DNA from 2 places in the Methylocystis sp. MJC1 genome. Region 1 is predicted to be linked to the other one. Evidence: riboswitches for the same ligand, from Rfam matches in the RefSeq annotation. Region 1 holds a riboswitch; the other holds the start of a gene.
The links. A riboswitch is a leader RNA that binds a small molecule or an ion and turns the genes downstream of it on or off. The one in region 1 is predicted to bind cobalamin.
Positions count from the first base shown of each region.

Region 1 (14,663 bases):
CCATGCTGGGCGGCGACGGCGCGCACGAGATCGATGACAGCCTCGGCGGCGACGCCGCGGCGGGCGCCAATGCCAGCAGCATATTTCATGGTTTCACCGCGCGCCATTGCAGCACCGCCATGGCGGGATCGAGCGCATGGAAGCGGCCGACCGGCCGGGCGCGAGAAATCTGCACATGTGTGAGGTCGCCGCCTTTGGCGTCGAACGCCTGCGTGAGCAATGCCTGTGTCTCCAATGTCACGCCGTTGACGACGATCCTGCCTTGTGAGGGAAGCGCGCGCCAGGCGGCCTCCACCGTTGCCTCATTGGCGCCGCCGCCGATGAAAACGGCGTCGGGCGTGCGAAGGTCTTGCAAGGCCTGCGGGGCGGCGCCTTTCACGATTTCCAAATCCGGAACGCCCAAAGCGATTGCATTGCGCGCGATGCGGGCGGCGCGCGTTTCGTCGCGCTCCAACGCAATGGCGCGGTTCGATGGATCGCTCAGCATCCACTCGATGGAAATCGAGCCCGAGCCGGCGCCGATATCCCATAGCGTCTCGCCCTTGCGTGGCGCCAGTGCAGAGAGCGTCACGGCGCGGATCTCACGTTTTGTGAGCTGGCCGTCGTTTTCGAACCAATCGTCCGGGAGGCCGGGCGCGCGCGGAACGATGCGCGCGGCGGGGTCTGCGACGACATTGATCGCGACAGTGTTGAGCGCCGCGATGTCTTGCAGATTGAATGTGTCTGCACGCGTCTCGCGAATGCGTTCCTTCTGGTTGCCCAGGCGTTCGAGCACGAAGAGTCGCGAAGCGCCCATGCCGAGCTTTGTCAGATGATCAGCGAGACGCCTCGGCGTCGTTTCATCCCATGACAGCGCAATGATGCGCGCGCGCGGCTGGAGATTGGGCGTGATGCGCTCGAAGGCGCGGCCATGCAGCGAGACCAGCGCACAATCTTGCTGGCTCCAATTGAGCCGCGCGGCGGCGAGAGAGAAGGCCGAAGGCGAGGGGATGCAGAGGATTTCGTCGCGCGAAACGTGACGCGAGATGAGATCGCCGACGCCATAGAAGAATGGATCGCCGGAAGCGAGCACGACGACCGGCGCGCCGCGCTGCGCCAATATAAGCGGCATGGCGTCCGTGAGCGGCGAGGGCCATTGCAGGCGCTCGGCCTTGCTTTCACCGACGAGCGACAAGTGGCGCGCGCCGCCGACAATAAGCGTCGCTTGCTTGATCAGCGTGCGTGCGGCCGGCGCCAGCGCCTCGACGCCATCTTCACCAATGCCGATGATGGAGAGCCATTTCTCCATTCACTCGGCCTTTCGCGACGTATAGACCCAGTCGCGCGCGCCGTCGCGCGCGATGCGCTTTGTGCCGCTCGCGCCGATGACGACGAGCGTCGACATGTCGATCAGCGACGTATCCGCTTCGTCGAGGCGCGTGAGAATGATCTCTTCCTTTTCGCGGCCTACCGACTTCGCAAAGCTCACCAATGTCTCGCCGGGAAGGAAGCGGCGCAGCAGCGCAAAGGCGTCTATGATACGCGTCGGCCGCGCGCGCGAAGCCGGGTTGTAAAGCGCGATGACGAAATCGCCGCGCGCCGCATGTTCCAGCCGCTTCTCGATCACGCTCCAAGGCTTGAGATTGTCGGAAAGCGAGATGGCGCAGAAATCATGGCCGAGCGGCGCGCCGAGACGCGCGGCGGCCGCCTGCATCGCTGAGACGCCCGGCAGCACGCGAATATCGAGATTGCGCCATTCCTTCGGACCGTGATCGACAGCCTCGAACACCGCCGCCGCCATGGCGAAGACGCCTGGATCGCCGCCCGAGACGACTGCGACGACGTGCCCTTGCGCGGTTCGCGCGAGCGCCTCGCGGGCGCGGTCGATCTCGACGCGATTGTCGCTTGCGAGCCGCGTCTGTCCCGGCCGCTCGGGCACGCGGGCGACATAGGGATCGTAGCCGATAATGTCTTGCGCCTGCGCGAGCGCTTCTTGCGCTTCCAGCGTCAGCCATTTCTCATCGGCCGGCCCGAGGCCGACGATATAGAGAAGCCCGCTCATGGTCGGCGGCCCTGGCCGGGCACGAGCGCCATGGCGAAATAGGGCGCATCGTCGTCGCGCTTTTCTGCGAAGGGCATGATCTTCTCGCCTGCCATGGTTCCCCGCTCGACGTAAATGGCGTGCGAGATAACGCCTGCGCGCGTCATGGCGCGGCGCAATTTTGGGAAGTTGCCGCCGAGCTTCATGACCACGGCGGCGTCTGTCGCAGCAAGACGCTCAACAAGCGCGTCTTCATCGAGCGTCGCGGGCATGACGGTGAGAATGTCGTCGCCCCATGTCATGGGTTGGCGGGCTGCGGCGAAACAGCCGGACATGCCGGAAACGCCTGCGCAGATCTCGACGCGAAAACGCTGCTGAAGGCGCGTGAACAGATGCATGAAGGAGCCGTAAAGCAGCGGATCGCCTTCGCAGAGCAAAGCGACGTCGTGGCCCTGTTCGAGCACTGTGGCGAGGCGCGCCGCGCTTTCTTCGTAGAAACCTGCAAGTGCCGCCACATATTCGGGCGCGTCGAAAGCGATCTCCGTCGTCACCGGATAGAGAAGCGGCAGCTCTTCGCAGCCTTTCGGGAAATAACGCTCCGCGATCGTGCGCGCATGACTCACGCGGCCGCGCTTGGCGAAATAGGCGATGGTTTTGGCTTCGCCGATGAGGCGCGCGGCTTTCACCGTCACAAGCTCGGGATCGCCGGGACCAAGCCCGATGCCGACGAGCGCGCCAAGCTTTGCGGCGCTTTGTTGCGATGTTGCGGGAAGCGCGTTCATTCGGCGTCGCTCGCCAGCGCATTGATGGCGGCGGCGGCCATGGCGCTGCCGCCCTTGCGGCCCTTCACGATCGCGAAAGGAATGCGCCCATCGGCCGCGAGCGCTTCTTTCGATTCAGCCGCGCCGACAAAGCCAACCGGCATGCCGATGATCGCCGCGGGGCGCGCAACGCCTTCGTCGAGCATTTCGAGCAGGCGGAAGAGCGACGTCGGCGCATTGCCGATCGCGACGACGGCGCCATCGAGCCGGTTGCGCCAAAGCTCCATGGCCGCGGCGCTGCGGGTTGTGCCGAGTTCCGCGGCAAGCGCCACTACATTGGGTTCCGCGAGGGTGCACACCACGGGATTATTCGCCGGCAAGCGCGCGCGCGTGACGCCATGCGCGACCATATTGGCGTCGCAGAGAATGGGCGCGCCCTTGCGCAGCGCGGCTTTGGCGTCCGACACAAAGCTTGGCGAGAAGTCGATGTCGTCGGCGAGCTCCACCATGCCGCAGGCGTGGATCATGCGCACGGCGACCTTTTCCTGCTCCGCCGTGAAGCGCGCGAGATTGGCCTCCGCCCGGATGATCGCAAAGGAGCGCTTGTAGATCGCCGCGCCGTCGCGGATGTAACTCAATGCGTCTGACATAGATGTTCCCTTGCGCGCGCGGCGAGCGCGCTTTCGACGGCGTCGATGTCGAGCCCCTTCGATTGTGGCGCGTCGCTCGCGCCGCCTTGGTCGACGAGATCGAAGCGGCCGTCATCGGCGATAAGCGTCACCGGCGCGCCGCCCGGCCGCGCGCAGCCTTTGGCGCAGCCGGAGATATGAAGGCCGACGCCGTCCTTGCCTGCTAGCTTTTGCGCCAGCGGCGCGAGCCGCGCAAGAGCGCCGCGCGTATCGCCGCGCGCCTGCGGGCATTCCGGCGCGCCGGGGCAGGCGACGACGGCGAGGCGCGGGTCTTCATGGGAGACGATAAGATCGAGCGCGCGGGCGGCGGCGACGATGCTTCGCGCCGCATCGCCCGAAACGGCGAGAATGAGAATGGCGCGCCAGGGCGTGAGGCGCAATTCGCCATCCGCTTGCGACGCGGCGAGCGCCGCAAGCTCTTCAAGCTCGCTTGCGCGCCAACGGCCCGACGGCGCGGCGACGCCGGCGAAACAGGCGCCGCCCGCTTCTTGCGCGCCGAGGAAGGGACGTGGCGCAGCGTCACGGCGCGGCAAAAGCGCAGCGACAAGCCCCGCTTCGCTGAACAGGCGAGCAGCCCCAAGCGCTTTGACGAGCCGCCCCATACGGCGGAGCTCGAAGGCGCCGTTGCGGAGCGCCACAAAGGCGCGCGCGAGCTTGAGCGCAGTGACGACGGCTTCTGTTTGACCTACGATAACTGCGAGGTCGTCGGCTCCCGCTACGCTTATCGCAACGCTGTTCAGTTGCGCCGCGGAGAGACGAATATCCGCTTCGACGTTCGACAACGGCAGCGTCCCGCCGTCTATCGCGAAAAGAAATTTGGCGGGGAGGGCGCGCAGCGCCTCATCTGGCTGGATGGCGTCGGCGAGTTCGTGCGCCATTGCATTGGCGTCGTCAGAGAGCGGCGCAGCGATAATATTGGTGACGCGCTCGGCCGCGGCGTCGCGCGGAAGTAGGCGAGCGGCGTCGAGTCTGCGCAGCGCCTCGGGCAAGGTCGCCGCGCTGACGCCTCTGATTTGCAGTTGCGCGCGCTGCGAGAGATCCACAAGGCCATTGCCGCAATCGGCGGAAATCACTGCAATGGCTGCGAGCTGTGTAGCATCTATCCGCGCGCCGACGATCTTCGCGCGGATGAGCAGGCCATCATTGCTCGCCATGGGGGCGTAAGCCCCTGGGCACCAGCCCTTGATTTCAGGCGTCGGCTGCATGGGCCCCTCCGACATTCGTTAGGATGTCGCGCACGCTGTTCCGGCCGGTGCGCCACAGTTGGCGCGAGAGCGCGTCGTTGAAGACATGCGCGATCGCCTCCAGGGCGCGCGGATTCTCGCGCGCGAGAAAGTCGCGCACTTTGTCGTCGCCGAGCGTCGCTGAAAAGGCCAGGTCGAATTGCGCGTCGCTGACGAGCCCGCTCGTCGCCGCGAAGGCGTAGAGATTATCGACGCCTTCCGCGATCTCGGCGCCGCCACGATGGCCATGGCGCATCTGGCCTTCGAGCCAGCGCGGATTGGCGAGGCGCATACGTAGCACGCGGGCGATCTCGTCTTGCAACGGCCGCGCGGTCAGGCGCTCCGGCCGCGTTGCGTCGAGATGCACGAGAGCGGCGTCGCCTCCGAGCATTTTATTGGCCGCCGCGAAGCCGCCTTCGAAATCGGCGAAGGCGGGGCCCGTCAGCACGTCCACCTCCGCCATGTCCTGCGCATGAACATGGGCGTCGGCGCCGGCGACTTGCGCGCTGAACGCGTCATATGCCGGCGCGCTGTCGCCTGTGCGGTCGAGCGCATGGCCGCCCGCTGCAAGATAAGCGCGGGCGAGATCGTCCTGCGACGTCCAATCGCCGCGCAAAATCTTCTCGCTGACGCCGAGCCCGTAGTTGCCATGCGCTGCGCCGAAGATGCGCGTGAGGTCTCGCGCTTCTGTGAGCGGATTGAAACCGGCGTCTTCGTCGAGCACCGCCACGGCGCGCACGGCGTCGTCGAAGAGGGCGATGAGGCCGGGGAACATGTCGCGAAACAGGCCCGAGACATGCAGCGTGACGTCGACGCGCGAAAAATCGAGCTTCGCTTGCGGCAAGATCTCGAAGCCGATGACGCGCGCGCTTTGCTGATCCCATGTCGGTCGGACGCCGAGAAGCGCGAGCGCCTGGGCGAAATCCTCGCCGCCGGTGCGGATCGTCGCACTGCCCCAGAGATCGAGCATGATGCGGCGCGGGAAGTCGCCATGCGTTTGCGCATGGCGCGTCATCACTTCATGCGCTGCGCGCCGGCCGATGTCGAAAGCCGTTTGCGTCGGCGCGTGGCGCGGATCGATGCAGAAAAGGTTGCGGCCTGTGGGGATGACGTCGGCGCGGCCGCGCGACGGCGCGCCGGCGGGGCCGGGCTCGACGAAGCGGCCCGAAAGCGCGTCGAGGAGCGCTTTGCGTTCGCTTAGCCCACAAGCGTTGCGCGTTGCGTCTTCGTCGGCGCGGCCGAAGACATGCAGCCCGTCGCCGATGCGCATTTCCTTCAAATCGCACATCCAGGCGTCGAGTCGCGCCAGCGTTTCGGTGATGTCGGTCTCGCGCGTCACGCCGCATTCCTGCGCGAGCCCGCTGCGTTCGGCTTCATCGAGTATGGCGCCGGCGATGAGGCGCGCGCGACGTGGATCGAGCGACGCTGCGGCCGCATATTCGTCGAGCAGCGTCTCGATCGTCGCAGCGGCGTCGAAGAGCTCGGCCTCGACGAGCGGCGGCGTGAGATGGCCGATGGTCACGGCGCTCGTGCGGCGCTTGGCCTGCGCGGCTTCGCCGGGATCGTTGACGATGAAAGGATAGATGAGTGGGGTAGGGCCCAGCACGGCTTCGGGCGTGCACTCCTGCGAGAGCATCACCGATTTGCCCGGCAGCCATTCGAGCGTGCCATGGGCGCCGAGATGCATCAGCGCATCGATTTTTCGAATGTGGCGCAGCCAGAGATAGAAGGCGACATAGGCGTGGCGCGGCGGCCGCTGCATGTCGTGATAGGTTTCGTAGCGCTCGGCGCGCGCGCCGCGATCGGGCTGCAGGGCGATGACGAGATTGCCGCTGATGAGGCAGGAGAAGCGGAAGGCGTTGCCTGTAACGGCGGGGTCGTCTTGTGGCGCGCCCCACGCGTCGTTGAGAGTCGCAATGAAGCTTGCAGGAAGCGTTTCGAGCAAACGCGAATAGTCGGAGAGCGAAACAGTGATCGTCGGTGCGCCTTCTTCGAGCGCGCGAATGATCGACCGCGATCCCTCCTTCTCCCGCTCGCGGGAGAAGGTGGCCTTTGCGTCAGCAAAGGTCGGATGAGGGCGGCCCTCACCCGACCCCTGCTTACGCAGGGGCCACCCTCTCCCGCAGGCGGGAGAGGGGATTTCCGCGGCGTTCGTGGCGTTGCTCTGGATTGCTTCGCCTTCGGCTCGCAATGACGAAGGATCGTTTAGCGCGTAGCCGGCGTCATGCAGTGTTGCAATAATCTCCACGACGCTCGCTTCGGCGTCCAGGCCAATTGCATAGCCGCTGCGCCCGCGCCTTGCCGGGTAATCGGAGAGAATGAGCGCTAAGCTTTTTTCGGCGTTCGATTTGCGGCGCAGGCGCGCCCAATTCGCTGCGAGTTCTGCGACGAAAGCGATGCGCGACGGCTCCGGCGCATGGCGGGGCTCGTCCAACTCTGCGGCGCCGCGCGGCGCGGTTTCCTTGAAGGAGATGGCCCGTGTGAAGATGCGGCCGTCGACTTCCGGCAGCACGACATTCATCGCGAGGTCGGCGGCGTTGGCGCCGCGCGCGGAGGCTTCCCATGCGTCGCGCGTGCAGGTGGCAAGCGCGACTTGCAGGACGGGCGCGTCGGCGCCGTCGAGCACGCAGCCGGCGTCGCGGCGCGCGGAGAAGGCGGTTGCGTTGAGAATGACGTCGGGCGCGAATGAGTCGAGCGCTTGCGCCACGAAGGCTTCGCTTTCATGCTCCTTCAGACTCGCGACATAGATGGCGTCGACCGCGAAGCCGTGTTCATTGAGCGCGTCGGCGAGCGCGACAATGGGCGCAACGTCGTCGGCGAGATAGAGCGAGCGATAGAAGACGATCGTCGCGCGCGGGGCGCTGACTTCGGCAGCGCGACAGGCTTGGGCGAAACGGCCGGCATTGGCGACCGACATGCTGTCGCGCCAATCGGCGGGGCGTCCGGCGAGTGTCGACGCATAGGCCAGAAACGAGCGGAAATTGTCGGGGCCGCCGTTCTGGAAGTAACGCCAGATTCGGTTCAGTGCCTCAGCGTCGAGCGTCGATGCTTGCGAGAGCCGCAAATCCTCGACCGTGTCGCCCGGCACGATCGCGAGCGCAATATTGTGCGTGCGGGCCAGAGCCTCGAGCTGCTCGACGCCGTAAGCCCAATAATCCTTGCCGCCCAGAAGCCGCACGACGATGAGCTTGGCGTGGCGCGCGACCGTGTCGAGATAGAGGTCGACGGAGTAGGGGTGTTTCAATTGTGCGAGCGACGCACAGCGCAGGCTTGCAAGGTGCTCGTCGCGCGCGTGCAGCCGCGCCAGCAGGCGCAGCTCCGAGTCGGAAAAAGACAGGAAGACTATGTCGGCCGGAGTCTGGCCGAGATCCGTCGCCGCCCCGGCGTCGTCGAGACTATGGAGATCGCGCGGCAGGAGATGCATGGCGCCTCACGGCTGCGCGAGCATCGCGGCGATCGACTCGCGATCGAGTCCCTTTTCGCCGATGACGACGAGACGGCTCGCGCGTTCTTCGCCGGCTTTCCAAGGGCGGTCGAAATGATGCTGAACGCGGGCGCCGACGCCTTGCACGAGAAGACGCATCGGCTTGCCCGCGACCTCGACGAAGCCCTTCACGCGCAGCACGTCATGCATGCGGGCGGCTTCAACGAGTTTCGTAACAAGAGTGGCGGGATCGGAGATCGCGGGAATGCTGACGACAAAACTGTCGAAATCGTCGTGATCGTGTTCGGTCTCGGCGTCGTGATGCGAGGGGCGGTTCGCGAGATCGTCCTCCGCCGCCGCGGCGAGGCCGAGCAGCACGAGCGGATCGACGCGGCCTTCGCGCGCCCGCACGACTTTCACGCTTTCGCGCGCGCCTTGCGTGAGTTGCGCGACGACAGCCGCCTCTTCAGCGTCGTCGAGCAGGTCGGTCTTGTTCAGAATGACGAGGTCGGCGCAGGCGAGCTGATCCTCGAAGACTTCTTCGAGCGGATTGTCGTGGTCGATCGTCTTGGTCTCGGCGCGCTCTTGCGCGATGGCGTCGAGATCGTCGGCGAAACGGCCTTCCGCAACCGCCTTGCCGTCGATGACGGCGATCACGCCGTCGACCGTGAGCTTCGAGCGGATCGCGGGCCAGTCGAAAGCTTTCACCAAAGGCTTCGGCAGCGCGAGGCCGGAGGTCTCGATGATGATATGATCAGGCCGCTTTTCATGCGCGAGCAGCGCTTCGATCGCCGGCACGAAATCGTCGGCGACGGTGCAGCACAGGCACCCGTTCGCGAGTTCGACGATATTCTCCTCCGGGCAGTTCTCGACGCCGCAGGCGCGCAAAATGTCGCCGTCGACGCCGACGTCGCCGAATTCGTTGATGACAAGCGCCAGCCGGCGGTCGCGGGCGTTCTCCAGCACATGGCGGATGAGCGTCGTTTTGCCGGCGCCCAGAAAGCCGGTGACGATGGTCGCGGGGATTTTGGCGGCGCTCATGCGGCCTCCGTTTCGTCGCGCGAGATGAGACGCCAGGCTAGCCCCCCCAGCGCGCCGGCGAGCACCCAGCTCGCCGCCTGCACGGTAAGCGACGCCGCCGCGAAGCGCGCGGCAAGCTCCGCGGGGACGGTGCTTTCAGGCGTGGCGGCCGTCGGCCAGAAGAAATGCGGCGCGACGATCAGCGCGGCGCCGAAGACCTTGGCGGCGGGCGCGTCGAGGCGCAGCAGAGCGAAAAGCCCGGCACCCGTCGAGGCGGCGGTGGCGAGCCACCAGATCTGGCGGCCTGCGAGGGCGGTTTCGGCGGCGCCCGGCAATTGCGGCGCGAGGCCGAGGCTCGTCGCCAATCCGGTGGCGGCGAAGGCGCAGGCGCCCCAGAGCGCGGCGCGGCGTGGGCCGATGGACTCTCCCGAAAACAGCATGCCGGCGAGTAGGATCAGCGCATAGCCGGCGGAGACGGCGATGGTCGCGAGACTTGTCGCCACCGTGCGGCGTAGGCCCTCGAAGGCCGGGCCCGCGGCTTCGGCCGCGTCATGGGCGTGCTGAGCTGCCTCATAAACCTCGGCGGCGAGGATGAGCGGGGTAGTCGTGACGTGTTGCAGACCCGCGACCGCAAGGCCCGCAACAAGGCCAGCGACGAGGCCGGCCGCCAACAGGCGCGCGATCACGGGTCGCGTGAAGGGCGGTCAGTGGCAGGGGAAGGAGAGCGCGTGGCGCGAATCATGCGCCGCGTCGTGCACGGTCTCGGAGTTGGCGAAGCCCGCGCCATAGACGAGGCCGAGGCCGATGATGAAAGCGACGAAAGCAGCCTTCAGCGTCTCCGCGCGGGAGACGGAAATCGAACGAATGGCGGCGGTGTTGGTCGTCATCAGGGTCTCCCTGCCGCCCCACCGGCGGCGCATTATTCAGACAAGCGACGGCAGGTCTCCTGGCTTCCGGGTTCCATCCGCGCCGCCTTCCCAAGCTTTTGGCTCAGTGGCCGAAGGCGCGGCCTTCCCGGTTACAGTTGCGGGGGCAGCCGCGGTTTTGGGGACTCCCGCACCGCGTTCCCTTTTCGCCTTCTTGCGAAGGACCGTCGCACTCAGTCATATGCGCGCGTCACGTTTACGTCAAACGCCAAGGAGCGCGTTTTGAAAGAAGAGCAGGAAAAGGACGCGGCGCGCCGCCATCGCGAGAAGATGGAAAAGCGCAAGGCCGTGCAGGACGCCGAGGTCGTCGGCAAGACGATCGCGCAAAAGGGCCTGCTGATGGTCCACACCGGGCCGGGCAAGGGCAAGTCCACGGCGGCCTTCGGTCTGGCGCTGCGCGCGCTCGGCCATGGCTGGAAGGTTGGCGTCGTGCAATTCGGCAAAGGCGCCTGGCGGACGGGCGAGCGTGAGATGCTGGAGAAGCTAGGGGAGGTCTCGTGGCATACGTTGGGCGAGGGCTTCACCTGGGAGACGCAGGACCGCGCCCGTGACGAGGCGGCGGCGCGGCGCGCCTGGGAGACGGCCTGCGCGCTGATGGACGATCCCGAGATTCGCCTGCTGGTGCTCGACGAGCTGAATATTTCGCTGCGTTACGATCACCTGCCGTTAGAAGAGGTGATCGAGAGATTGGCGGCGCGGCGGGAGGGTCTCCATATCGTCGTGACAGGTCGCAACGCCAAGCCGGAGATGATCGCCGCCGCCGATCTCGTGACGGAGATGACCCTGGTGAAGCACCATTTCGCGGCGGGCGTGAAGGCGCAGGAAGGCATCGAGTTTTGAAAAGCTCAGCCGTGGCGGCGCAGCATTCGGCCTACCGCCACGCCTCGCGCATTGAAAAGGAATTGCGGCGCTGAGACGAGGGCGCGCCAGAGCGCGGAAGCTGATTTAGCCACGGGCGTCAGCAATATGCTCGCCGACGAATGTTGGTTGACGCCTTTTTCGTCTACGCCATAGGTCAGGCGCGGGTTTTTCTCCGTGGGGATCTCCAGCGTTCCGAACATCCAGTCCCATACGGCCAGAACACTGCCAAGGTTACGGTTGAAATGCCTCGGGTCGGTCGAGTGATGGATTTGGTGATGGGCGGGACTCAAGATGAGGCGTCCCCAAACACCCGGAAACGGAATCCAGAACTGCGAGTGCTGGAGATGTCCGATCGTCCAAAGAAAGCAGAGGAAGAGGATGTTTTTCCCGTCGACGGAAAACATCTCCGTCTGCCGGTTGAACAGCCAATGCAACGCGCCCGACGCGCCGCCGATGAAGGTCGCGAGCATATATCCGAAGATGACGTTATCGATCGGATGATTTCTGAAGTTCGTCAGAGGCGTCAGAACGTCGGCCGTGTGATGGAGCTTATGAAGCTCCCACAAAAAAGCGACCCGATGCTTGAGATAGTGGTCGACGAAATAGCCAATCTCATAGGCCAGGAACAAGACGACGGTTGTGATCGCCTTGATCTGCAAATCGCTAAGTCCTGTGTCTCCCGCTGGGCCGAACGCCTTGCCGAGAAGGGAATGGACGCCCATCGCAATAGTATTCGAGGAAACGACGAGGCCGCCGATGACCGCCGGCATGAAGATGACGCTCAGGACGAAGAGTTTGATGTCCGCATGAACAGAGTCGCGCGCCGCAAAATTCTTGGAAAAAACAGCGCGCGCGGTTGCCCGCAGATTGGCGCGCCCCCGGCGCCTCAAGCGCCGATAGGCCAATGCGGCGAACCCCAGAGCGAAGGACGACGCCAGCGAATAGACCGAAAAAATCGAGCCTGCCGAAAACAGTTCCGACGAAACTTGCCTTATGGAGAAGCGGATCGCGCTGTTCAGGTCCATTGCAGCTGTCTGGTCGGTAGAGTTCTTTTGCGCGAAGCGTATTCGCAAGGCGCTATGTTGCCAAGGCGTTTTCCCAACGGAGTCATCAGGCTAGCTTTCGCAGATAGCTGCGCAGCTGGACTTTCCGCATGGCTGGCCCGGCTTCGACCAAAACGACGCCAAGCAGGATGAGAACGCAGCCCAGGATAGCCGGGCCCGTCAGGCGTTCGGCGAGCAGCGCCGCGCCCGACAGGGCGGCGAAGACGCTCTCGAGCGACATGATGAGAGCGGCTTCCGCCGGGGGCGTGTATTTTTGCGCGAAGATCTGAAGCGTGAAGGCGATTCCTCCGGAGCAGACGCCGGCATAGAGAATGGCCGGGAACGCCATGGCCAATCCTTCCTGCGAGAGGGGCTCGAAACTGAGCCCGGCCACGACACCGCAGACAGCGGCGAGGCCATATTGCGCGAAAGCCAAAAAGAAAGGCCGGTCGGCGCGCGCGAGGAAGACCGGAACCAGGCTGATCCCCGCCGCCCATGCGATATCGGCGATCAGAACCAAGGCGTCGCCAGCCGTCAGCCCCTGAAAATGTCCCTGTTCCGTCAGGAGCCAGGCGCCCGCGACGCAGACAACGATTGCGGTCAGGACCACGAGTCTCGGCTTGGCTCCGGTGATAATCCAGACGATGAAGGGGACGAAGATCACATAGAGAGCGGTCAAAAACCCGCCATTGGTCGCCGTGGTCGTGACGAGGCCGGATTGTTGCAAAGCAGAGGCCACGAACAGGCAGAGGCCGATCAGGCCCGCGAGGCCCAGATCCTCTTTTCTCAACGGCGGTTGAGCCTTTTTACTGTGCTCGTAGAAAGCCAGCGGCGCCAGCGCCACCCAGGACACCAAAAAACGCGCGCCGACGAAACTGATCGGCCCCATGGCCTCATTGGCGTGTTTCTGCGCGATAAAAGCCGTTCCCCAGATGATCGAAACCGCCATAAGCAATAAATCGGCGCGCATCCGGGTCATAAAGTTCCTTTCGGGAGCCAAAAACGCGGAAGCCGACGCCCGAATAAATCGAGAGCGTCGGCTCCAAATCGATCTGCGCCGTTGCCGGGCTGATCGCTCCCTAACGACAAGACCGGGAGATCAACCCCCGGCAAGTCGTTCAGCAGGGGTATTACTGAATCATGCGCGCGGTAGCGCCGGTGCCGGCGGTGCCGAGAGCTTCGCGGTTGTTGCCCGTGCCGTTGCTGCCCTCGGGGGAGATCCAATCCGGAACCCACGTGAGAGCGACGACGACGAAGCCGACGAAGGCGGCGACCCAGATGAGCATCTTGCCGATGTCGCCGGAGCTGTGAACGTTGACAGCCATGCGTTTTCCCCCTGTTTGTTTTTTTACCAGAATGCTTGCCGCATCGAGGTAACCCTAGCCCGATTCAAACCGCTTGGCAATCTGCGCGAAGAGCGTAATTTTCCGAGCAAAAAATACGAATTTTCGCTATGAAATCAATGTATTAATGTGCGACAACTGGTCGCGGACAAAAAATATTTTCGGCGCGTGGAACCTTCTCCGAGACGCCTCATTTGAACGCCGCCGCAGCTTATTCTCACTCGCGCGCCCGCACCGCCTTGCAAACTCTGCGGCGTTTCCTATTGCTCCCTGCGGGCGCTTCCCCTATAAGCGCGCGCATCCCACAGGCGAAGGTTATGCGGCGTCTGATCCAAGACGTCGTTTCCGGTGGCCGGTTTCCGGCCTCTTCACCTTGCTTTCGCCGAGGCTCAACCGGAGAAAAGTAAAATGGCGCTTCCTGATTTCACCATGCGCGGCCTTCTCGAGGCGGGCGCTCACTTCGGCCACCAGTCGCATCGCTGGAACCCGAAGATGGCCCCCTTTATTTTCGGCGTGCGCAATAACATCCACATCATCGATCTCGCCCAGACCGTTCCGCTGCTGCATCAGGCGCTGAAGACTGTCTCCGACACGGTGGCCAAGGGCGGCCGCGTGCTTTTCGTCGGCACCAAGCGCCAGGCGCAGGATCAGATCGCCGACTCCGCCCGCCGTAGCGCGCAATACTACATCAACTCCCGCTGGCTCGGCGGCACGCTGACCAACTGGAAGACCATTTCGGGTTCGATCAACCGCCTGCGCAAGCTCGACGAGATGCTCTCGGCCGGCGCCCAGGGCGTGACGAAGAAGGAGCGCCTGCTCCTCACCCGCGAGCGCGACAAGCTCGAAAAGGCGCTCGGCGGCATCAAGGATATGGGCGGCACGCCCGACCTGATCTTCGTCATCGACACCAATAAGGAGCAGCTCGCGATCAAGGAGGCCAACCGCCTGAAGATCCCGGTGGTGGCGATCCTCGACACCAACTGCGATCCGGACGGCGTGACCTATCCGATCCCGGCCAATGACGACGCCGGGCGCGCCATCCAGCTCTACTGCGACCTTATCGCCCGCGCCGCGATCGACGGCATCTCCCGCAGCCAGGGCGCGCTGGGCGTTGATCTCGGCGAAGCCGAGGCTCCGGCCGTCGAGCCGGCCGTGGCGGCCGCCGAAGGCGGCGAGGCTTACGAGTCGGCTGAGGTCTTCGAGCTGCTCGCAGCGCCGCGCGGCGCGCCCGACGATCTTGCCAAGCTGAATGGCGTCGGCCCTCAGGTTGTCAAAAAGCTCAACGACGCCGGCATCTATCATTACTGGCAGATCGCCGCGATGACGCCGGCCGACGTCGAAAAGGTCGACGCC
Region 1 covers NZ_CP107558.1:2,631,907-2,646,569, reverse strand. Annotated here, with positions in the region: gene OGR47_RS12840 (cobalamin biosynthesis protein) at 1-89, opposite strand, end outside; gene cbiE (precorrin-6y C5,15-methyltransferase (decarboxylating) subunit CbiE) at 86-1,288, opposite strand; gene cobJ (precorrin-3B C(17)-methyltransferase) at 1,289-2,041, opposite strand; gene OGR47_RS12825 (precorrin-2 C(20)-methyltransferase) at 2,038-2,802, opposite strand; gene OGR47_RS12820 (precorrin-8X methylmutase) at 2,799-3,431, opposite strand; gene cobG (precorrin-3B synthase) at 3,416-4,675, opposite strand; gene cobN (cobaltochelatase subunit CobN) at 4,659-8,117, opposite strand; gene cobW (cobalamin biosynthesis protein CobW) at 8,124-9,158, opposite strand; gene OGR47_RS12800 (CbtA family protein) at 9,155-9,823, opposite strand; gene OGR47_RS12795 (CbtB domain-containing protein) at 9,842-10,024, opposite strand; cobalamin riboswitch at 10,056-10,247, opposite strand; gene cobO (cob(I)yrinic acid a,c-diamide adenosyltransferase) at 10,334-10,903, shown strand; gene OGR47_RS12785 (sterol desaturase family protein) at 10,909-11,949, opposite strand; gene OGR47_RS12780 (DMT family transporter) at 12,035-12,946, opposite strand; gene OGR47_RS12775 (hypothetical protein) at 13,098-13,292, opposite strand; gene OGR47_RS12770 (30S ribosomal protein S2) at 13,719-14,663, shown strand, end outside.

Region 2 (14,663 bases), 1.8 Mb from region 1:
CTTTCGGCGTTAGAAGGTCCGGAGATGGAGGCGCTCCAACGCGCCAAGCTTGCGGAGGTTGTCTTCAACAGCAACGTCAGCGGCCTTGTCATCCTAGACCGCGAGTACAACTTCATCCGCGTCAATGAGACCTACGCTAGGGCATGCCGAAAGCAGGTCGCCGACTTCGTCGGCAAGAATCATTTCGAAATGTATCCGTCGGACACGAAGCTTATCTTCGACGAAGTCGTCCGCACAAAGCGTCCCTGCCAAACTTTCAGTCGGGCATTCGTCTTTCCTGACCAGCCTGAGCGCGGCGTCACCTATTGGGACTGGACGCTGGCGCCTGTTTTCGACTCGGCAGGCGAGATCGAGTTCTTGGTTTTTTCGCTCAACGAGGTGACCGATCGCAAGCGCGCCGAAGAGGCGCTACGACGGAACGAGGAACGCTATCGGACCTTGATCATGGCCACGGCCGATATCGTCTGGACCACGGACCGGGACGGCAAGGTGATTGAAAACCAACCGTCGTGGGGGGCCTTCACCGGGCAAACAGCCCAGCAAATGTCTAGCTTTGGCTGGGCCGATGCCCTGCATCCCGAGGACCGAGAGCGGGTTGTCGCAACCTGGTCGCGCGCGGTAACGGCCCTGACACGCTACGAGATCGACTATCGGTTGCGACGGTCAGACGGCGAATATCGCTATTTTTCCACGCGTGGGGCGCCTGTCATCGAAGATGATGGCAGCGTCCGCGAGTGGATCGGCACATGCAGCGACATCACCGAGCGCGTGGCGGCGGAGCGGGCGGCGGCCGAATCCCGACGCCAGCTCGAACTCGAAATGGCTGAACGTCAACGCGCGGAAGCCGCGCTTTTCCAGGCGCAGAAGCTGGAGGCGATTGGCCGGCTTACGGGTGGCATTGCGCACGACTTCAACAACGTCCTTCAGGGCGTCGCATCCTGCATGACGGTTCTGGACCGTCACGTTCCTGCCGGCAAGGAGCGTCGCCTGCTCGAAGCGGCCCAGCGATGCGTCGAGCGCGGGGCGCGTCTGACTCAATCCCTCCTTGCGTTTGCCCGCTGTCAAGCTTTGCAACCGGCGCCCACGGATATTAGCCGCCTGTTCGAGCGAATCTTGCACCTGCTGGAGCGCACCATGGGTGGGTTGATCTCTTGCCGCAGCGAGATCGACGCCTCCACGCGGCCAGCCCTGGTCGACGCCGCGCAACTGGAGACCGCGATCGTCAATCTTGCGATCAACGCCCGCGACGCCATGCCGGAAGGAGGGACCTTCACCCTGCGCGCTTTCAACACCTCGATCACTTCAGCGAATCCTCTATCCGCGTCATCCGATCTCAAGGATGGCCCGTATGTCGTCGTTCAGGTCGAAGATACGGGCACGGGCATGGATCAAGAGACGGTCGACCGGGTCTTTGAGCCGTTTTTTACTACCAAAGAGGTGGGCAAGGGCTCAGGGCTCGGTTTATCAATGGTCCACGGGATGGCGTCGCAGATGGGGGGCGCGGTTCATGTCTCCAGCCGGATTGGCGTGGGAACGACTGTCACCCTCTACCTGCCATGCGCGGAGGCCGAGCCGGAGGCCATATTGCCGCATGCGTCGACGTGTTCTGGCGAGGGCCAGACAATTCTCGTCGTGGACGACGATGATCTCATTCGCCACGGCATCGCTTTGATGCTCGAGGAGTGCGGTTATCGGGTTGTTGACGCCCCCTCCGGCGACGTAGCGTTGGATTACCTTCGCGCCCCTCATACCGTCGATGCGCTGATTACCGATTTTGCAATGAAGGGTATGACCGGCGCGGAGCTTGCGCGTGAAGCGCGCCGTTACGCCCCCGATCTACCGGTGCTGATGCTTACCGGTTACTCGACCGAGGCTGCTGAAGAGATCTCTGTATTGAACAAGCCCGTTCAAGCTGATGAGTTGTGCACCCAGCTTGCAAGACTTCTATCAGAAGGCGCGGTCAGCTGACGCGACGGCCCCACGCCGTGCTAAGAAACAGCCTGAGCGCGGGCTTGGCGCGCTCAGGCTGTTTGGGCTGACAAAGAGGCGACCTTTGCTCAACGCCAAGGTTTAAGACCGTACCGATCATGCGACAGCAAGCTTGGCAGCCCTGGACAAAACGCCGCGCCCTCGCCCTTGTGCAAGGCATGCCCGCCCTTTTGGGCTCCGGATCATCCGCTCATCGGGCTTTCTCCCCGAGATTTGACTCTGGAAAAAGGTGAGGGAGCGAAAGCGAAAAGATAAGCGTCTCCCTAGGTCTAGTTTTCCCTCACTTTTTTATATGGTATTGAATTGCATGTATATTTCGTCTTCCTCCAGCCTACCAAGAAAAATCCAAGCACCTGTTTGTTTATACTTTTTGACTGGCTCACCATGCCCATAGGTGAGGGAGAAATATGTTCGCAAATGTTCCTAAGTGGTCGAGGCGCGAAAGCCGTAGATAAACCTTCTGGAATTGCCCTAGCGCCCTGCGCTCCCCGGCCCAATGCGGCAAGCAACCAGCGACACCTTGTCGCGTTGTCTAGCGTCATTCCCCTCCAAATACTTGAAAACAATAAGATAACTGCCACGGTTTAGCTCACATGTTCGACGCTCAGGAAAAGTTAATTGCGGCTGGTCTCGCCGAATGCGCCCTTGAAGGGTTCAGCGGATCGAAGCTGATTGAGTGCGTTAGGAAGAAATTCCTGACGCGGCGCTGAAGGCCATAAGACGCGCCGCCTTCTTTGCCGTTACTCGCCCGGGCGCTGACAATAAGGTGATAGGGCGCATCTACGAGATTGGGCTTCTACTTCGCGAAGATCGGCAAGCGGAAAAAGTTTAATCGGGACTGCCGGTGCTTTGAGAGACATCCAGCAGGGGACGGCGCTCGCGCCGCGCCTGCAACGCAGCAAAGCGCCGAGGGCGCGAACCAGCACCCTCGGAACAAGCCTTTAAGAGGCGTGGGCAGCTGCGCCCTTCGGGCCCGCGACATGACGGGACTCGCTTTCAAGCTCCGAGCGCGCCTCGGCGATCAGATCTCCTGTCGCCTCTGAGAACGTCGCAACGGTGCTTTCATAGATCGAGATGCCGGCTTTGATTGCTCCCTTGGCTACCGGCCGCAGCGCGCGGCCAACGGAGGGAAACACAGCCGGAACCACAAGAAGCGCTCCGATGCCGATCGCTACAGGTCCCAATGCTTCTTCCAGCAGATCTTCGAACAGCGCCATGGAGTCCTCCTCTCCAGAGAGTCACCGAACGGTCATCTGCGAATTTGGAACAGCTCATTCAAGGGACAGCACTGCTAAAAATACAATCACAAAGAGCAGCCAGCTAGGCGGCGAAACTAAAGCGGGAGTTCCTCATCGCCCGACCTTTCACGAGAGTAAGCCGCCAGGGACCGGGGCGAGAGCATTAATCGATTCATCCTCCAGCGTGTGCGAGGCGTGTCATGAGTTTCGCGGCCTCTGCGTCACTCGGCTTACTGCGTCATCTGGTTGTCATTTTTAAATGCGAACTGTTTGAAAACACATAATAAATCTTGAACCTATCGTTAAGTGTCGCGCTTCTGCTTAGGCATGGTTCGATGAGCAGTGCTACTCCCGTTCCCGCGACCCCGCCTCGGCCCAAGATCTCCGCGCGCTCACTGAATTTCTTTTATGGAAACGTGCATGCGCTGAAGTCGATTTCCGTGCCGCTCTATGAGAACAAGGTGACGGCCTTCATCGGCCCTTCCGGTTGCGGAAAGTCGACGCTCTTGCGGGTCTTCAACCGCATTTACGAGCTTTATCCGGACCAGCGGGCGGAAGGTGAAGTCCTTCTCGATGGCGAGAATATTTTGCACCAGGAAACCAACCTCGCGGTGCTCCGGGCCAGAATCGGCATGGTGTTTCAAAAGCCGGAGCCTTTCCCAATGTCGATCCGCGACAATATCGCCTTCGGCATCAAGGTTTTCGAGCGGCTCAAGCGAAGGGAAGTCGACCAAAGGGTCGAGGAGGCATTACGGGCGGCCGCTCTGTGGGACGAGGTGAAGGACCAACTTCGCTCCAGCGGCCAGAGCCTGTCAGGCGGGCAACAACAAAGGCTGTGTATTGCCCGCACGATTGCCGCTCGGCCCGAGGTTATTTTGTTCGACGAGCCATGTTCAGCGCTCGACCCGATCGCCACTGCAAAAATTGAAAATCTGATCGACGAATTGTCGAGGGTCTACACGATCGCCATCGTCACGCATAATATGGGGCAAGCCGTGCGCGTCTCCGACTATGCCGCCTTCATGTATTTGGGCGAACTCGTCGAATTCGGCGAGACGGACGAGATTTTCACCAGGCCGAAAAAAGAGTGCACCAAAAAATATATAACCGGCCATTTCGGATGAGGGCGGCGGTTTCTCTCCGCTCTCATAACGCCCAAGCGCAGCCCTTACGGGCCGCCACCAAGCTTGGCCTCACCGCCCCATCCCGCTCGCCCTGTGCTGCGCCCAATCCGGCCGCACGTCGCTTGGTCTCCCGCCGCAGACCGTGCATCTCAGGCGCCGCTTGAGTGACGGCACTTCAACCGAGCCGGGCAGCCCCGACACATCGACGCTCTCTCGGCGACCGCAGGCACATTGCACGTTAACGGCGCACACACCCAGGCTGCGCATGTTCGCAAGGTCCATGGCGGGGCCGATGTAACGGGCTGAGGGCGGCATTTGCGGGAGGGTAGGCCATTCGCGCTCCAGAGGGAAGATCAGGGCTTTTCCGCACCGAGGTGCGCAAAGGGGAGGTTTCAGAGCCCTCGTGCTGATCGGGCCCGATACTCTCGGCGTCGTTATCTCGCTCAAGGGCGCCCTACCCTCTACTGGCGCGGCGACCGCTCCGCGGGGAATTATTCATTCCGAATCTGCCCTTGGCCGTCACTGATTTTAAACGGCTATTCCTGAGCAGTTCCGAAACCTATCGCTTTGAAAACTCGATTAAATATTCGGCCTGTCACGCCGGAGGTCGCGGGTTCGAGCCCCGTCTCTCTCGCCATTAACTCACCAGACAGACCTCAGAACACATTCTGCAAAAGCCGACATGCTTTTGGGATAAGAATGTTCCTGCGTTTTTATACTGTGCGCGATTTCTCATACTCACGTGATACGCGAGCGGAAAACGCACCCGGCGCCAAGTAGGTTACACGACGCGACCCAAGGGCGCGCCAAAGGAATCGCCATTTGCCGATTTTCCCGGGCTCGTCGCAGACGATCCTCGTTACGCCTGCCAGTTTTTTCAAACCAAACTAAGCAGCCGAGCCGCCCGCAGATTCGCGCTCTTCTCTGGGTTTTCGCAAGTAGCGACAGCAATAGAGATGTCGTCGAGAAATATCCCGCGCCAATAACGCCGCGGAAAAGGCTCATTGCTCTCACAAAACAACCCCGTTGGAGCGCTTTCGGCGCGCCGCCGCGACGTTTCGCGGATTCATTAAAAGCCCGCTCGCAAGCGGAGGTAAAGGCGCATGCTCAAGCTGTTCAAGCCGCTCTTTGTCGCACTCGTCGCTCTTTCGCTGGCGCTGGACGCAACATTGGTTCCCGCTTTTGGCGGCGGGCATGGCGGTTTTGGGGGTGGCGGTGGAGGCGGCGGTTTCGGAGGCTTCGGAGGCGGCGGACATGGCTTTGGCGGCGGCCACGGCTTCGGGGGTGGGCATGGCTTTGGCGGCCTACCCGGCTTCGGGGGTGGGCACGGTTTCGGCGGTGGGCATGGCTTCGGCGGACTACCCGGCTTCGGCGGCGGCCATGGTCTCGGCGGCGGGCATGGCTTTGGCGGAATCCCCGGCTTCAGCGGTCCGCGCGGTTTCGGCGGCGGGCATGGCTTTGCGAGCCCACGCGGCTTCGGCGGCCATCAGGGCTTTGCCGGTCCGCGCGGTTTCGGCCCGCCCCTCGGCTACAATGGAATGCGGGGCCTGGCGGGCGGGTTAATTCGAAGCGCCGGCTGGGGAGGTTACGGCGGAGGCTGGGGAGGTTACGGCTGGCCCGGCTATGGCGGGGGCGGCTATGGCTGGCCAGGTTACGGTTGGGGGCTGGGCGCGGCCGGACTTGCCTTTGGGCTCGGATTGGCGAGCGCCTATTATGCTTATCCACCCATGGCCTTTCCCTACTATGCCGCCCCCCTCTATGGGGTCGGATATCCGCTCTACGGATGGGGCGGCTATGGTTGCTGCGGCTGGGGCGGTTACAACTGGGGATTGGGTTTGGCTGGGCTTGCGCTCGGCCTCGGGCTGACGAGCGCCTTCTATGGATACTCGCCCTTCGCCTTCTCCTACCCGCTTTATGCAAGCCCGTTTTACGGGGCTCCCTATCCTCTTTACGGCTACGGCGTTCCGGCCGCCTATGCGCCGCCTTACGCCTATGGGGCCGCCCCTGTCTATGACTACGGCTATGCATCCGCCGCCTACGACGATGCGCCCCTGACCGCTGTATCTTACGGCGTGCCGCTCTGGTGAGCCTCCGAGGGATCTCGGCGCGGCGAAGAAATTGCCCCTTTCATCCGGCCGGCGCAACGTCCGGTCCATACGAGGAAGCGTCATGAAATCGAGCAAGCTTGCAATCGCGTTGGCGGCGCTGCTGAGCCTTTTGAGCCCCGTCAGCGCGCAGGACGCCGGCGCTATCGGGCAAGGGGGCGCGACGACGGCGAGGCACGGCATGATGTGCCGCGCCTATGAGCGCGTCGACGGTCAACTCGCCTACATAAAGACCGAGCTCAAAATCACGGCCGCGCAGGAGTCTCAGTGGAACGTCTTCGCCAATGTTTTCCGGGGAAACAAGGAAAAGCAGCACCAGAGCTGCAAAGTGGCGCAGGAGCAGAGTCGCTCGATGATGGCCGCCAGCCTGCCAGAGTCGATCAAGATCAAGGAAGACCAGTTGAGCGAACAGCTTGAGGCCTTGCGCGTGCTGGACGCGGCGCTGCAACCACTCTATGCGAGCTTGAGCAAGGAGCAGAAAAAGACCGCCGACGAAATCCTGAAAGGCGCTCCGTGAGTCCTGGTGGCCGGAACGCGTGGATTGGATAATGAACAGCTCAACGAGGCTCACGCCTGACGCTCAGCGACGCCGCTGATCTTCGAGCGACGCGGGAAAAAGTCGGCGGGTGGCGCGGAACCACAACGCGCGGCGCAGCTCCCAAAGGGGCACGCGCCGCGCGGGGAGTAGCTCAGTTGGTTAGAGCGCCGACTGCCTGTCTTAGTCCCGCCATGCCGGGCAGCGCTCGACTTCGGCAAGCGCCTCTGTGGCTCTGCCGGCATCGGATTGCATCGCTTTTACTAAAGCCGCAACGAGATCGGTGGCTGGGTGCCCGGCGGCTGCGGCGGCTTTAGCGTTGCGACTAAGGTCAAGAAATCGTCCTAATGGTTGGCAGCCGGCGAGGCGCGCACGGATTTCGGTCAATGCGTGTCTGCGCATGCCCTCATCGCCGTGGGCGTAGCGCAAGAACCAGCCGAGCAGTTCGAACCCGCAAGCGATACGCTTTGGCGACTCCTGCAAACGCGGATGGCTCAAGAGCTCCGTCACCAAAGCCAGTCCCGCGTCGACGCGGCCAATGGCTGTCAGCATTGCCGCGAAAGCCGATATCGCTTGCAAATCCATCCGTGATTTGAGGAACGCCAAGTGAAACCAAGTTTCGGCTGTGACCGGGTCGCCCCCTTCCCAGAGGAACGTCGCGTAGATTCCACGCATTGCAGCATCTAACCCAGGAGACCCTGTGTCCATTTCGGCTGCCTTGCGAAACCAGCGCTCCGCCTCAGAGCGATTGTTGCGCTTTCTCCAAAGGAAATTGGCATAGTGATTGAACGCCACGGCATTGTCGCCAAGCGCTATGGCGCGGCGAAGCATGGCTTCCCATTGGTCCATATATCGGTTTCGCCGATCATGTGAGCAAACCGCGCGCAGTAAGCCATGGTCTCCGGCGTCGGCTTGCGCATCAGTCGATCAAATATGCGACGGGCCTCTTCCGGCTTCTTAGAATATTGCACAAGGGAAAAGGCGAAATCCGCCTCCAGTGAATTGCGCTGGGTTGGCCGGGCATTAGCGATCAGCTCTCGGTAGGCCTTCTCCATCGCGCGCCAATCGCCGCGATCCCGGGCTTCCAGTATCCGGGCTTGCCGCGCCCAATGATCCCGCCAGTCGAGAGCATCCGAAGCAAACCCGGCGGTCGGACGGAATAGCGCCACCAAGCGCCGCCAACTGGAAAAACCATAATCGCGAGCAACCTCCCGTTGAGCTACGGCAAGGGCGGCCAATGGATCGGAGTGGCGAAGTAGCTTCAGCCGCTGCTTCGCTTCCTTTCGTAGGTGCTCGAGATTGGGACGTTCTGGCAAGGCCCGTGAGGCGCGCGCAGTGATTTGAGGAGCCATGAAACCTTCCTTCCATCATTGCCCGGTGTCCGCGTCGATCGGGCAGGAAGTCAGGTTCTATGCACTTGGCATATTGATTGGGCTGAGCCCTTTACGCGGACCGTTGGCCCATCAGAGGCACACATCGAACGATAGCAAAAAATCATTTGACGGTCTATGGCGCGCGGGCGGCTCCCAGGGCTCGGAATCCAGGTTAACAAACCCTACGAAGCCGCGTTATGCCCGCGCTTGTCGCGGGCATCCACGTCAGGACATTACGACACGCGGGGAGAAGAAGCGGCCTTGTTCCGTTCATGTTCTCAGTTTTCCGGGTCGGGCGGCGTGGATGGCGGCGACAAGCGCGGCCATGACGCCGGTACACGTCTGCTCGTTAACCCGAATTCGGCGCCCTGGGGCGGCTCCCCAGCGGAGCCCCCCCACGCGCTCGACGTCAACGCCCTTTGCCCGCGCGCGGGCGAAGCTGTCGGTGGCCCCGCGTTAGTTCGAAAACGCTCGGAGAGGCTCCGCTACATCCGGCAGCATTGTCACCGACGTGTCGAAGTTCAACGGCCCCGAGAAAGTCACGCGCACGGCGGGCGACTCTACGGGCTTGAAGTGGCGATCCATCACGCCGCTCGCACAGACCTGCGTGGGGGCGATATTGACGCGACACTGGCTGTAAAGGGCGTCGGTCGGCAACAGCGAGCCATAGCCATAGGTGATCTGGTCGGAGCGCGAGTTGAAGATGTTGAAGGCGTCGAGTTGCAACCGCCAGCCGTCGGACCAGCGATAGCCGAGCCTCGCATTGACCGTACCCGTCGCCGGCGATTTCCGATAGCCGTCCTCGGTCAGCGGACGGGAGCCGATGTAGCGATATTTGATCGCCCCGAACCAGCCCGTCGCCTCACCCAGCTCCAGCCCGCCCATCGCCGTCACGGCGACGGCGTTTTGCAGGAAATTCCCGGGCGCGTTGCCGAGGAAGGTTCCGTAAGGCATAGCGTCCGGCGTCAACAGATCCGCGTAGGCGAGCGTCTGCGCGGTGTCGAAGCCGCGATAACGCGCGTGCACAAGCGCGACGTCGCCGTCGAAATTGATCCAGGACATGGGACGGTAATGGTTGGCGATCTCGACGCCGTAACGGCGGCTCGGGCGGCCGTAAGTCGTCGTGCCGCTGTCACCCTCGAATTGATTTTCCGAGTCGAGATTGAGCCAGAAAAAGCTGACGCTCGACTCGAGCCCCTCGATGAATTTCGTGCGCGCGCCGATCTCGGCGCCGCGCGACTTCACCAGCAGCGGAATGGGCGCGACGCGCATGAATGTGTCTTGATCCGATAAAGTAGACGTGTCGAACCTCTGCGCCGCGCCGCGCGCGTCGGTCGAGTGGAAGCCCTCGCCGTAATTAGCGAAGAGCTCCGTCTTCGCAAAGGGGCCGAGAATGATCGACGCTTTGGGGCTGAAGAGCGCGGCGTCCTTCGAGCCGCTGTTCCACGGGCCTGTCCACAGGAAGGCGGGCAGGCCGGCGCTGGTCGCCACGACCGGCGCGCCCCAGAGCGATTGCAGCGAAGCGACATTGGCGTTGAAATAATCGAAACGCCCGCCCGCGACCGTCTTCAACCAAGGCGTCCAACGTACGCTCGTATCCGTCCAGAGGCTGATACTGCCCTCGCCGACCGCATCGTTGCGGATCGTGTCATAGGGCGTACGCCTAAACGAGTCCTGCAAGCCGAGGCGAATATCGTCATAGCGGCCCTGCAAGCCGAAGCGCGTCTCGACCGGCAGCCCGAAACTGTCCCATTTGATATTGTGCTGGGCATTGACGCCCGCGATCCAGCGCCGGTCGAACTGACGGAATTGATCGCCGAGGGACGGGTTCGCGAGAAAGTACGTGAAGTCGTTGTAGAGATCGAGCGTCGAGCGGACGACATAGGCCTCGACGCGGCTCGCGTGATTGCCTTCCGTCTGGCTCCAGCGCGCGGAAAGCGAAAAGCGCGTCGTGTCGCCGCCGTCAGTGGGGTTCAGCGTTCCCCACAGCGGGATAAGACCGGCATAGACCGCGCGTTCCGGAATCTGGTTGGTCGCATACCACTTATTGGCGTAGCCCATGAAGGTGACGGACGCGCCGTCCTCCTGCGCGCCGCGCGACCAGCGAAACACGCTGTTGAACTTTCGCAGATTGTCGCCGCGCTCCCAGGGTCCGTTGTAATATTGCGACTCGACCGCGCCATAGGCGGAGCCGCCGGCAAAATCCTTGTAAGGCGCGACGGCGAGCGCGCGCCCATAACCGAAATTGCCGCCGGTGAGCTGATAAAAGCCCGCCTCGATCTTGTCCTTGTATTGGAGATAGACCGAGCCGGCCGAGGAGAAGTCGCCGTCCTGTGCATCATAGGGGCCCTTGCGGGCAAGCACATAGCCGAGCAGCTCGGGGATCAGAAAATTTGAATCCGCGTAGCCCTGGGCGTGCCCATGGGTGCGCATGTTCAGCGGCATGCTGTCGAGATAGAGCGCGAGATCCGTGCCGTGGTCGAGGTTGAAACCGCGCAGGAAATATTGGTTGGCTTTGCCGTCCCCTGAGTGCTGCGTGACGACGAGGCCGGGCACGATCTCCAGAGCCTCGCCAGGGCGCGCGAAAGGGATGGAATTGACGTCCTTGCCGGTGAAGAACTTCTCGCTTGCCGCCGTGATCGGCGGCGGCGTGGGTCCCGCAAGATCGCTCGCTGAGGGCGCGGGCCGCGTGGCGGCGGCGATGACCGGCGACGAGGGTAGAGGCTGTCGTGGGCGAGCGGGCGTCGCTACGCGCGCCGCCGGCCGCGCGCTAATGCTGATGGTTGGTAACGCTTGCTGGGCGGAAGCGGCGTTCGGGAGAGCAACAGTGATAGAGAGAAGCAGGCCAAAACGGCGGCGCAAAAACATGGGCTGACTCGCAGCGGACGTGGACCGTCACTGCGAATGGCCGCAACCTCGTCGCCTTACGACAGAAGCCGATGACCGCCCCGGTGCACCCCGCCCGGCGCTTTCGCGCGTGACCACGAACAACGGCAGGTCTCCTGGCTCGCGGGTCGTCACGTGAGGCCGCCTTCCCGAGCTTGCGCCCAGTGGCTGTCTGGCTTCAAGCTCACCGCTTACAGTTGCGGGGGCAGCTGCGGCATTGGGCCGAAGAGCCCGCACCGCATTCCCTTTTGATCCGAAAGGAACCGTTATCTTGAATGAATAGGGCCCGTGAGGCTGTGTCAAGCTGGTTGACTTGGGACGCAGAGCTCCGAATTCGGGTTAACGAGTAGACGTGCACTGGCGTCATGGCCGCGCTTGTCGCGGCCATCCACGCCGCGCCGACGCGGAAAGCTGAGAACATGAGCGGAATAACGCACCCGCGCGTCGCAATGTCCTGGCGTGGATGCCCGCGACAAGCGCGGGCATGACGCGGCTGCGTAGGGTTTGTTAACCTGGATTCGGAGCCCTGATGCGAGGCGGCACAAGCCGACGCGCAGCCGTTTCCAAACTGGCTCGTTTGGAAACGGCGACGCTTGTAGTGTTTTTATATTGCGCGGCGCAGCTTCCCAAAGAGGCTTGCGCCGCGCGTGTCGTCAGCCCTGCTTCGGCACCAGGATCACGCGGAAGTCGTTGACGTTGGTGCGCGTCGGCCCCGTCACCACGAGATCACCGAGCGCCTCGAAGGCCGTGAAGGCGTCGTTGTTGGCGAAGAGCGCCTTGAGATCGACGCCCTTGGCCTGCGCGCGCGCGAAGCTGTCGGGCGTCATGATGGCGCCGGCGTTGGTCTCGACGCCATCGATGCCATCGGTGTCGCAGGCGATGGCGGAGATGCCGCCGAAGCCTTCCAACGCCAGCATCAGGCCCAGCAGGAACTCCGCGTCGCGGCCGCCCTTGCCGTTGCCGCGCACGGTGACGGTCGTCTCGCCGCCGGAGATGATGGCGACGGGCGGCTGGAACGGCTGATTGTGGAGCGCGATCTGCTTGGCGACGCCAGCGTGAACCAGCGCCACGTCGCGCGACTCGCCTTCGAGATCGCCGAGGATGCAAGGCGTAAAGCCCGCGGCCTTGGCGACCGCCGCAGCGGCGTCGAGCGAGCCTTGCGGCGTCGCGATGAGGATGTTCTCGACGCGGTTGAAGATGGCGTCGCCGGGCTTGGGCGTTTCGCAATCAGGGCTCGCGAGATGCTTCAGCACGGCGGCCGGCGCGTCGATCTTATATTTGGCGATGACCGCGAGCGCGTCCTCGCGCGTCGAGGGATCGGGCACGGTGGGGCCGGAGGCGATGACGGAGAGATCATCGTTCGGCACGTCGGAAATCATCACCGCCACGACGCGCGCGGGCGCGGCGGCGCGCGCAAGACGGCCGCCCTTGATCGCCGAGAGGTGCTTACGCACGCAATTCATTTCGGAGATATTGGCGCCGCTCTTCAAAAGCGCCTTGTTGACGGTCTGCTTTTCTTCGAGCGTCACACCCTCGGCCGGCAGCGCCATCAGCGCCGAGCCGCCGCCGGAGATGAGCGCCAGCACGAGATCGTCCTCGGTGAGGCCCTGCACCTTTTGCAGAATGCGCTTGGCGGCCTCGCGGCCCGCGGCGTCCGGGACCGGGTGCGAGGCTTCGATCACCTCGATCTGCTTGGTTTCGGCGCCGTGCTCGTAGCGGGTGACGACCAGGCCTTCGAGCGGCCCGCCCTTCCAATGCGCCTCGACCGCCGCCGCCATGGAGGCGGCCGCCTTGCCGGCGCCGATGACGATCGTGCGGCCCTTGGGCGGCGCGACCTTTTCGAGGTGCTTGGGCAGGCAAAGGGACGGATGCGCGGCGCCGACGGCGGCGTCGAACATGGCGCGGAGAAGCTGGCGGTGGTCGTCGGACATTAGCGGTTTTCCAGAAAGATGCGGGGCTTTGGGGCGCCCCCTCCCTGTCCCTCCCCCGCAAGCGGGAGAGGGGACGCTCACGATCGGCAATCTAGATGAAGCTGACTTCCCTCTCCCGCTTGCGGGAGAGGGTGGCCCCTGCCTCAGCAGGGGTCGGGTGAGGGCCCTCATCCGTCACGCCTTCTCCCGCAAGCGGGAGAAGGGAGAATCCCTCTCCCCGCAAAAGCGGGGAGAGGGTGAGTTCATTACGCCCCCATGGCGTTGGCCTTCTCGATGAGCGCCTCGGCCATGCGGATCGAGGCGATGTCGATGAGGCGGCCGTCGAGCGACACGGCGCCCTTGCCTTCTTTGGCGGCCTGGGCCATCGCATCGAGGATGCGGCGGGCCTTATTCACTTCCGCTTCCGACGGCGTGAAGACCTCGTTGGCCAGCTCGATCTGCGAGGGGTGGATCGCCCACTTGCCTTCGTAGCCGAGAACGGCGGCGCGCTTGGCGGCGGCCTTATAGCCTTCCGGATCGTTGAAGTCGCCGAACGGGCCGTCGATCGGGCGCAGGCCATAGGCGCGGCAGGCGACCATCATGCGTGTCTGGGCGGCGTGCCACTGATCCATCCAGTAGTAGTCGCGGTTGCCCTTCTCGTCCTTGTCGGTGAGAACGCCGTAGTCCGGGTTCACGCCGCCGATGACGGTGGTGCGGGCGCGGGTCGAGGCGGCGTAATCGGCGACGCCGAAGGACATGGCCTCAAGGCGCTTGGAGGACTGGGCGATGGCTTCGACATTGGCCATGCCGAGCGCGGTCTCGATCAGGATTTCGATGCCGATGCGCTTGGTGCGCTTCTTGTACTGCTCGATCTGCGTGATCATCATGTCGATCGCGTAGACGTCGGCCGGCACGCCGACCTTCGGGATCAGCACGACGTCGAGACGCGGGCAGTTCTCGAGAACGTCGACGACGTCGCGATAGCAATACTGCGTGTCGAGGCCGTTGATGCGCAGCGTCATCACCTTCTTGCCCCAATCGATGTCGTTGAGGCCCTGGATGATGTTCTTGCGCGCCTGCTCCTTGTCGTCCGGCGCGACGGCGTCTTCCAGGTCGAGGAAGATCTGGTCGGCCTTCGACTGGGCGGCCTTCTCGAACATGCCCGGCGCGGAGCCCGGCACGGCGAGTTCGGAGCGGTGCAGGCGCGGCGTGGCCTGCTCGATCAGGGTAAAGCTCATAACGACTTTCCTTTCTTCATTGGTCCCAAAGATGCGCCTGCTGGAAGCGCGTCAGGATGCATTTAGCCAGTGGCCCCGAGGCCGGCGGCGATGCAACTGATGGAGATGAGCAGAGGCGCTTTCACAGCCTCCTTCTCGTTCTCGTCTTGCGCCGAACGGAAACGGCGCAGCAATTCGACCTGTTCGCGATTGACTTCGTTGATGACCGGCAGCCGGTGCTCTAGCCGCGCGGCATATTCCTTGAAGCGGTCGGTGAGATCGCGAT
Region 2 covers NZ_CP107558.1:513,630-528,292, reverse strand. Annotated here, with positions in the region: gene OGR47_RS02565 (hybrid sensor histidine kinase/response regulator) at 1-1,968, shown strand, start outside; gene OGR47_RS02560 (DUF5132 domain-containing protein) at 2,931-3,206, opposite strand; gene pstB (phosphate ABC transporter ATP-binding protein PstB) at 3,563-4,351, shown strand; gene OGR47_RS02550 (hypothetical protein) at 5,455-6,438, shown strand; gene OGR47_RS02545 (Spy/CpxP family protein refolding chaperone) at 6,521-6,973, shown strand; gene OGR47_RS02540 (hypothetical protein) at 7,175-7,840, opposite strand; gene OGR47_RS02535 (hypothetical protein) at 7,804-8,343, opposite strand; gene OGR47_RS02530 (TonB-dependent receptor) at 8,821-11,232, opposite strand; cobalamin riboswitch at 11,339-11,533, opposite strand; gene OGR47_RS02525 (glycerate kinase type-2 family protein) at 11,904-13,181, opposite strand; gene OGR47_RS02520 (HpcH/HpaI aldolase/citrate lyase family protein) at 13,427-14,398, opposite strand; gene OGR47_RS02515 (phosphoenolpyruvate carboxylase) at 14,461-14,663, opposite strand, start outside.
Region 2: another riboswitch for cobalamin. It lies ahead of OGR47_RS02530 (TonB-dependent receptor); the one in region 1 lies ahead of OGR47_RS12795 (CbtB domain-containing protein).